Regions from separate parts of the Paenibacillus sp. OK060 genome, predicted to be linked through region 2. Evidence: a T-box and tRNA genes for the amino acid it is inferred to sense, from the RefSeq annotation. Region 2 holds a T-box; the other holds one or more tRNA genes.

Region 1 (4,735 bases), on a different contig from region 2:
CGAACTGACCGATAATATCATCTACCGGCTCCCATTCGTCCACGAGCGTATCCCCCACATCAAAGAACAACCATTGTATTCCACGTACATCCGGCACGCCTATTCCTCCTCGTTAGCCACAGGAAATCCATATCCCTATTTCCCAAACCATAAAAAAGAAGACCCACCAACATGCATGAGTCTCCTCAAGTTTCCGTTTATTTATGATTTCAATTATAACAGGCAGCTGACACTGGATCAATCACAGGAATAGTACTAGCCACTAGCCATTCAGTAGAAACCCAACTTCCCCATTCAAGGAATATACAATACGGTCTGCTCCCATTCCCCGATAGATCCCTTTGGGGTGGCTTTGTTCCGTAATGACACACAGGGACTTGGATGTCCAGGAGCGGCAGATCTGTAAATATCGACAGGTCAGGTTTAGGCTATTTTCAAAAATAAAAACATTGCCGACACTACCTTGCGGCAAAAACCATTTCTGAGCAGCAGCTGTGTTCATGCGAATGACATGCTCCACACCAATCCTCCGGAGCCTGCGCTCTTCCCCTGCACTGTTGGTCAGAACGGCAAACGGCATTTTTTTGTACATCAGCAATTTGATAAATTTACGTCCTGCTTCATTTGGAGCAGTCACTAAGATCATCTCTTTATCCATCATTCGTTCCTCCCTTGGCGTGAAAAGACAACAAAAAAGAAGCGTGGGGGACCAAGGCCTCCCGGACGCTTCTTCAATAATCCATAGCAAAAAGACACTATGAACCAGCGTACGGCTTGTTGCCTCTCCCTTTAACGCTTACGAGGTTAGCTGACGGATTCGGGCGCGAGAGTCGCCCTATTTCCGGCTGTCACCGGAAAATTCACCCCATGGATGCCTACTGTCCTGGACAGTTCATCCTGTTGGTTCCCCCGTTTCCCACCCATGAATGAATGGAAACTCAGCGATTAAAACATCGTTCTTTTATAATCATTAATCAGAGCGATATTATCGTTTGTTTCGTTTTTCATGTAAAATTTAATTTAAATTGGAATTACGATATGAATCATACACCCGTGCCATATTGGTGTAAAGTCTGCGCAGATCACCGAATCGACGGATTTTTGCCATTTCACATCAATAATAGCGCTTACAACGTATCCATTCTCTACCCATCTCATCAAAGCTCTCTAATTCTCTCTTTAGCGAAATTCAGGTAGCAAATCAGTCACAGATCATACACGACAGCTTCAAATTGAGTTAAAAAAGCAATATTAATTTTGCATTATTTAATTGTAATCAATATAATAGAAGAAAGAAGAATATGAAATGGAGGCGATTTTCATGTCAGTCTACGACTACAAAGTAAACACCCTTCGCGGTCAGGAAGTTGAAATGTCCAACTATCGTGACAAAGTACTGCTTATCGTGAATACAGCAAGCCAATGCGGCCTCACACCTCAATTCAAAGGTCTGCAAGAGCTTCAGGATAAGTTTAAAGACTCCCCATTCGAAGTTCTTGGTTTTCCAAGCAACCAGTTTGCACAGGAAAAAGGCTCTTCTGATGATATTGCCGAGTTCTGCCAGATGAACTATGGTGTTAGCTTCCCGATGTTTGAGAAGATCGATGTGAATGGTTCAAGCGCTCACCCTCTTTTCCAGCACCTTACCAAAGAAGCGCCAGGCGTACTCGGCTCCAAAGCCATCAAATGGAACTTCACCAAATTCCTTGTGGATCAGAACGGACGTGTTCTGAAACGGTATGCTCCCAAAACAACACCTGATAAAATTGAAGCGGACATCAAAGAATTGCTTAAATAACAAGTAAAGGCCATCCGACCCCAGCAGACAGAATGAGCATGCATTCAGGGGAAACGGGTGACCTTTTTTTGTCTGGCCCATCTGTACTGTAAATAAAACAAAAAAAAGAAGCTTCCCATACGGGAAGCTTCTTTTTTATCGTTCTTATGATGCGGTCGAGAGGACTCGAACCTCCACGGGTATACACCCACTACCCCCTCAAGATAGCGTGTCTGCCATTCCACCACGACCGCATGTCGTAAATAATCGGCAACAAAATTGATTATACCCGGTTCATGTTTAAAAGTAAAGCATTTTTCTTAATATCATTTTAACTGCGCTTTTCCTTCCATAAATCGTATAATCTCGTCATTTTCTCCTACGAAGTGCATATGATTAAATTTAATCCCGTTTGTATACCCGATTAGGCCGATCACTCTACTTTATTTGTATTACCATCCTTCATATCCCTTAGTATAAAGTAACTCATAAAGTTATATAAAATAACACTAAATAGATTTAATATTCAAAAAACAAAGAAACTATTGACAAAAAGCGGATATTTATGTGAATATATATATCATATAATTCGGATTTACAAACATAAAGCGAACCAAAAAGGAGTATAAATGTTATTTAACATAACATTTAACGAACGTAGGAGGCGAAAGATTGTGAACCGTGGGAATAAGCTGCTCGATTATGTCAAACTGCTTGATTCCTCTATCCAGGTCGGAGGGTTCACCCATTCCTTCGGTATGGATGCCCATATCGCTGAAGGTACCATTCGTAGTGTTGAAGATCTCGAATCATTCATGCGCTGTCAATTGCATCCCAGCATCGTGCGTCTGGAAGGTATGGCGATTAAAGGCATATACACCGCCGCAGATCACAAGGACGCATGGCGTACAGCCCTCATCGACAAACTCGTTCATGTCCAGCGCACCCCAGTCAATCTTAGAGAACATGCCTCCATTATGGGCAAACGACTAATTAAGCTAGCTCGCGCACTACACCCCTGGATTGATTTTAGCCATCTCGAACAAACGCTGGCTAAGTATGAATCTGTTGGCTGTCTCCCCACTGTTCACGCCTGGATTAACCACCACCTCGAAATCCCTGTCGAGGAGGCGGTCCTTGGTTATCTGCATTCAGCCATGAGTGCCTGCATAACCGAAGCCTCCAAAGTGATTCCCCTTAACACCGATACAACCCAGGACCTGCTGGTTCGCCTGGCCGCAGACCTGGAGCATGAATGGGATACCGTCAGCGCCTCCGCTGCGGATGGACCGGTACAACCGACCTCATTGTCCATGAAAACGTTGTTTCCAAGCTTTCACATGCTTGGAGCAGGGCTTCACGCATACAGAGCCTAATTCCCATCCCCTTTTTCTTCACACAACCCACCTCCTCACACAGTAAAATATAAAAAAACACGCCGCAACCTCATTGCTGGCGTGTTTTTTATGTCATTTATTTTGTCTATTTAACGCATTTACGCCATTTAACACATTAAAATACACTTATTTCCGTCTTTTTTAATTGTTAGATGACGCAAATGCGTATATAATAAAACATACAGCTCGCATATCTATATATTTTACACCAAGAATAACCAGCTGAACACTACATTCCAACGAGGGGTGAACCCTTTTGAACAAAAAGAAACCTGTGACTCCTTTCGGATGGGCCATTAAACGACGACTAACCGAACTCCAGGTCGACCAAAAGACATTTTGTGAACAGTATGGCATTCCGCCATATCGTCTGTCCAATCTCATTCACGGTACCCGCAAAGCAACCCGGTTCAGGAACCAGGTCGCAGACATCTTGGAAATTCCAGATGATTTAAGATAAGATTTCTGCCAAGGAGGAGCTCATTTCATGAGATACTTAATATCCGATCTGGAGAGATTATCGTTCCAGTCCATTCAACACCAACTTATCATCGTCGATCACAACTGGATCATTCGAAGCTGCAACACCGCTTGGCAACATGGACTTGGGCAACTGCTTCCCAAACAGAGCGTAACAAGCCCCTCCAGAACAGCACCTGAACCGCCTCATTACCTTCATCTTGTAGAGGGGTGGACATTACGCGAGGAGAAAGCAAAAAATGCGAAGATTGTTCAGGAGTTGAAAAGTATCACTGCACCTTTTAAAGACAGTTATACATACGATATCTCCGTTCAAACTGCTCACAGCGAACAGCGATGGTTCCGTATGGAACTCACCCCATTGATTCAGGCCGACCCATCCCTGCTGTCTGATCTTGCACTGATTGCACACACGGATGTTACCGAACAGAAACAGACAGAACGCCAATTGAAGAAGGCTCTGTCTGAAGTGCGCACTTTGCGTGGACTGCTTCCCATCTGCGCTGTCTGCAAACAGATTAAGGATGAACAGGACAGCTGGAACTCTGTTGAAAGTTATTTGGAGAAGCACACCCATGCCGAATTCACTCATGATATCTGCCCGGATTGCATCCGAAGACTATATCCGAAGTACTCCAACATTCTGGACAAACGCTCCTGAACTCATCCTACGCCATGAACCTTAGCTAGACAGACAGATGGTGCTCAAACTGCGACATATCCAGCTCTCGCGGTGCTCCTTGCAGTGCAATTGCCCCTTTGTCCATTACATAGATATAATCTGCAGCACCGCGTACAAAATCAATGCTTTGCTCCACCAGCAAGATGGAGATCTCACCCTTTTCCTTAATTTGCAAAATGACCTGCCGGATGTCCTCTACGATGGAAGGCTGAATACCTTCTGTCGGTTCATCCAGAAGCAATAATCCCGGCCGGGCAGCCAGTGCGCGGGCAAATGCCAACTGCTGTTGCTGCCCACCACTTAGATCACCACCCTGCCGTCCATACATCGTGGCAAGCACCGGAAACATCGCAAGTACATCCTCCGGGAACATCTTTACACCCGCTGCACTTGTCTCCA
Region 2 (4,735 bases):
GAGTCTGTACTTCAGGATCAGAACGAGGACAAGTAGACAAACGGGTAGAATGGATCAAGCATACGCTTGAATCCACAAGTAAAGGCAGGGCAAGGCTGGGTGAACTCCGGACGCCCCTGCTTTTTCTTTTGTTCAAAAGAGATTCGAAAATGAAATTGAAAGTGCGGTGCCTGACATGTCTTACCGGAAATTTGCCTATGTGTACGATGAATTAATGGAGGATATGCCTTATCCGGACTGGATAAGGTTTGCGAGAACGGCTTGGGAACGGCATGGCATGCCGAAAAGTGTGGCTGAACTGGGCTGTGGAACCGGCTCAATTACGATCCCACTGGTGAACTCCGGCTTTGAAGTTACAGGTATTGACCTGTCAGCGGACATGCTGTCTGTTGCACGCAGTAAAATGGAGGCCACGCCTCAAGGCCACCGCTTATATCGGGAAGGCAGTGTCCGCTGGGTGCAGCAGGATATGCGGGACTGGAGAGTGCCGGAGCCTGTGGACTCGGTGATATCGTTCTGTGATTGCGTGAATTATCTGCTTGAAAAAGAGGATATCGTTCGTACCTTTCAGCGTACTTACGAGATGCTAAAGCCGGAGGGCACATTCCTGTTCGATGTACATCATCCGAATACCCTTATTCGATACGAAGAGGAGCAACCATTTGTGTTGGACGAACGCTCCGTATCGTATATTTGGACCTGTGATATGGATCATGAACGGTGTGAGATTGAGCATCATCTAAGTATCTTTTCGCGTGTGGCTGAGAGCGGCAAGGATATGTACCAACGGTTTGAAGAGGTTCATGTTCAGCGTGCGTATGATCCGGACTGGATGAAGCTGGAGCTCACGAAGGCTGGCTTCAGAGATGTACGTGTATATGCTGATTTTGAGTGGAAAGAGGCGGGAGAAGGCGCACAGCGTCTATTCTATGTAGCCGTGAAATAGGATTAAGATAAAGAACTGTCCTTATGATGTATAAGGGCAGTTCTTTGTTTATAAGAATGTTTTTTTATATGTAATAAAAGTTATTGCCAGTGGGGTTAAAGGAAGCCATAATAGTTGGATGGAAAACGTTTTCTAATTAGTAGAATCCTGAAAAATTAAATTCTGGGTGGGATGCAGAATGGAAAGTACATACAAAACAAGGCTTACTTCCGAACAATTAGACAGAATTGTGCAGCAGCACTTTAACACAGGTGTCCAAGAATACAAAGAGATGATTGACGGGTGGGCAAACCACGCTTACTTTATTACCAAGAAAGACGGACAGAAGGTTGTACTCAAAATAGCTCCTTCTAATGGCATTAAGCTGATGCGCTGCGAACAGCATGTCATGGTTGCTGAGGTTGAAGCACTACGACTCGCGGCAGAACTTCAGGATGTACCCGTTCCTCGGGTATTGGCCTATGATCCATCGCTCACCCTGGTTCCGGCAGAATATTTTATTATGGAGTACATGCCAGGAACGCCGTATAACAAAGTCAAAGATCAGTACAGTGCAGAAGAGCAGGAATCCATAGAGCAGCAGCTGGGTGCATACAATCGTCGGATCAATGAAATTAAAGGAGAGAAGTTTGGTTACTTTTCTTCAAAGAAATCGCATTATACAACGTGGAAAGAAGCTTTCATGAGCCTAATGGATGATATGCTTGCAGATAGCAAAGCAGCGGGTGTGGAATTTTCGATTCGTTATGAGGAACTGGAGCGTTTGATTCAAGAGAAATCGGATGTGCTGGATGATGTCAAAGAGCCTGTGCTTGTACATTGGGATTTGTGGGATGGGAATGTATTTGTAGAGGCGGGGAAAATCACCGCCATTATCGATTTCGAACGTTCCCTTTGGGCAGATCCTTTAATGGAGCACTATTTCAGTCATTTTAATAATACACCGGGATTCCTCAAAGGATATGGTAGAGCAGTTACAACAGACAGTGAACGAAAAAGAAGAAGTTTATATGATCTGTATTTTGATCTGGCGCTGAGAATCGAGTGTCCATATCGTCAATACGATAACAAGGAACACATTCAGTGGTCGATTGATAATCTAGAAGAAGGAATCAAGCGATTCCAGTCGTCTTAAGGTGTATACTGATGCGTAGCATTGCTTATACTCAACAGACAGTGTAATATTGACTTTAATGCTGCTTTTTTATATAATGTTTCCGATCATATCGTATACATATTTCGATGATAAGGATCAGTAGTGAATCCTGTACATGACAGAGAGCCGGCGCTTGGTGCAAGTCGGTTGACAGTATTTCACGAACTCGCCTTGGAGAAATGCGGTGATTACACCATCTTGCAACCGACTGATTAACACTCGGGTTCAGGAATGGAAATCCGCATCGGTTAACCGCCGTTACAGGTCCAAAGGGAGTGGATGACGAAGCACGATCGTCCGCTAACTAGGGTGGTACCACGGGAATTCAACCTCTCGTCCCTAGCGCTGCAAACGCTACGGGATGCTGAGGTTTTTTTGTTGCAATAAAAGCGAATAACCAGAGGAGGAACAATAGATGAGTGAGAATCAACAGCCGAAACACGGCTATAAGCCACAAGACATGGAGAAAAGTTGGCAGCAATACTGGGATGACAATAAAACGTTTAAAACGGGTGAAGACCCCGCTAAACCGAAGTTTTATGCCTTAGATATGTTTCCGTATCCATCCGGCTCAGGCCTGCACGTAGGTCACCCGGAAGGATATACGGCAACGGATATCGTATCCCGTTTCAAACGTATGCGCGGTTTCAATGTATTGCATCCAATGGGTTGGGACGCTTTCGGCCTGCCTGCTGAGCAGCATGCATTGGATACTGGTGAGCATCCACGGGATATTACATTCCGCAATATTGACAATTTCCGTCGCCAGATCAAATCACTGGGTTTCTCATATGACTGGGATCGGGAGATCAGCACAACAGACCCTGACTATTACAAATGGACGCAATGGATCTTCATCCAGTTGTACAATAAAGGCCTGGCTTATGTAGATGAAGTGCCTGTGAACTGGTGCGAAGCTTTGGGAACGGTACTAGCGAACGAAGAAGTTATCGACGGTAAGAGTGAGCGCGGTGGACATCCGGTCGTTCGTAAACCGATGCGCCAGTGGGTATTGAGAATTACAGAATATGCAGAGCGTTTGCTGGAAGACCTGGAAGAGCTGGACTGGTCGGAAAGTATTAAGGATATGCAGCGCAACTGGATCGGCAAATCGACCGGGGCGGAAGTTACTTTTGCCATTGAGGGTCATGAAGAAGTTATTAAAGTGTTTACGACACGTGCAGATACTTTGTTTGGTGCAAGTTATGCTGTATTGGCACCTGAGCATGAGCTAGTGGAAGTCATTACAACAGCTGAACAGCGTGAAGCAATCAAGGCATATCAGGAACAGGCTGCTCGCAAGAGTGATCTGGAACGTACTGATTTGGCTAAAGACAAAACGGGTGTGTTCACAGGAACTTATGCAATCAATCCGGTAAACGGAGCGAAGGTGCCAATCTGGATCGCCGATTATGTTCTGGCTGGATACGGCACAGGGGCGATCATGGCTGTTCCGGGACATGACGCTCGTGACTGGGAGTTTGCAAAACAGTTTGGTCTGGACATCATCGAGGTTGTACAGGGTGGCGACGTGAGACAAGAAGCGTATTCCGGAGACGGACCGCATGTGAACTCCGATTTCCTGAACGGATTGAACAACGAAGAAGCGATTGCGAAGATGATTGCCTGGTTGGAAGAGAACGGTAAGGGACAAGGCAAGGTAACCTATCGTCTGCGCGATTGGCTGTTCAGCCGTCAGCGTTACTGGGGTGAACCAATCCCGATTCTGCATCTGGAAGACGGAACGATGAAGACGGTGCCGGAAGATCAACTGCCTTTGCTGCTGCCGGATATTGACCAGATCAAACCCTCGGGCACTGGAGAGTCACCACTGGCGAATGTTACGGAATGGGTTAACACCGTAGATCCGGAAACGGGAATGAAAGCACGTCGCGAGACGAACACAATGCCACAATGGGCAGGTAGCTGCTGGTATTACCTGCGCTTTATTGATCCACACAATGACAAGGAACTGATCTCTCAGGAGAAACAGCAGCAATGGCTGCCAGTTGATCTGTATATCGGGGGAGCAGAGCACGCGGTGCTTCACTTGCTGTACGCTCGTTTCTGGCATAAAGTGCTGTATGATCTGGGTGTGGTGCATACCAAAGAGCCGTTCCACAAACTGGTCAACCAAGGGATGATCCTGGGAACCAACAATGAGAAGATGAGTAAATCCCGTGGTAATGTTATTAACCCGGATGAGATCGTCAATGAATTTGGTGCAGATACATTGCGTCTGTATGAAATGTTCATGGGGCCTCTGGAGGCGACAAAACCATGGAACGCTAACGGGGTTGAGGGCATGCACCGCTTCCTGTCACGTGTATGGCGTCTGTTCATCAATGAAGATACAGGTGCAATTAATGACAAGATCACAGCAGATGGTGGAACCGATGAGTTCAAGCGGACTGCACACAAGACAATCAAAAAGGTTACAGAGGATATGGAACATCTGCGTTTCAACACAGCGATCAGCCAGTTGATGATCTTCATCAACGATGCGTACAAAGCAGATACGCTGCCGCGTGAAGCAATGGAGAACTTTGTACAGCTGTTGTCACCGCTGGCACCGCATATGGCAGAGGAGCTGTGGAGCCGTCTCGGTCATGAAGGTGGAATCTCTTACGTAG

What was found. A T-box is a leader RNA that pairs with one kind of tRNA and senses whether it is charged. The one in region 2 lies ahead of leuS (leucine--tRNA ligase), so its partner is inferred to be a tRNA-Leu.
Region 1: it encodes a tRNA-Leu, which carries the amino acid that the T-box ahead of leuS (leucine--tRNA ligase) is inferred to sense. The anticodon was not compared.

Annotation. Positions count from the first base shown of each region.
Region 1 is NZ_FNFR01000004.1:580,127-584,861, reverse strand. It holds gene BLS14_RS17820 (HAD family hydrolase) at 1-97, opposite strand, end outside; gene BLS14_RS17815 (HAD family hydrolase) at 263-658, opposite strand; cyclic di-AMP (ydaO/yuaA leader) riboswitch at 779-954, opposite strand; gene BLS14_RS17810 (glutathione peroxidase) at 1,322-1,798, shown strand; partial or broken gene BLS14_RS33585 (hypothetical protein) at 1,777-1,842, opposite strand; tRNA gene BLS14_RS17800 (tRNA-Leu) at 1,949-2,031, opposite strand; gene BLS14_RS17795 (urease accessory protein UreF) at 2,452-3,153, shown strand; gene BLS14_RS17790 (hypothetical protein) at 3,431-3,634, shown strand; gene BLS14_RS17785 (nitrogen regulation protein NR(II)) at 3,662-4,315, shown strand; gene urtE (urea ABC transporter ATP-binding subunit UrtE) at 4,341-4,735, opposite strand, start outside.
Region 2 is NZ_FNFR01000005.1:172,602-177,336, reverse strand. It holds gene BLS14_RS19425 (CvfB family protein) at 1-36, shown strand, start outside; gene BLS14_RS19420 (class I SAM-dependent DNA methyltransferase) at 176-946, shown strand; gene BLS14_RS19415 (phosphotransferase family protein) at 1,125-2,081, shown strand; T-box leader at 2,180-2,446, shown strand; gene leuS (leucine--tRNA ligase) at 2,518-4,735, shown strand, end outside.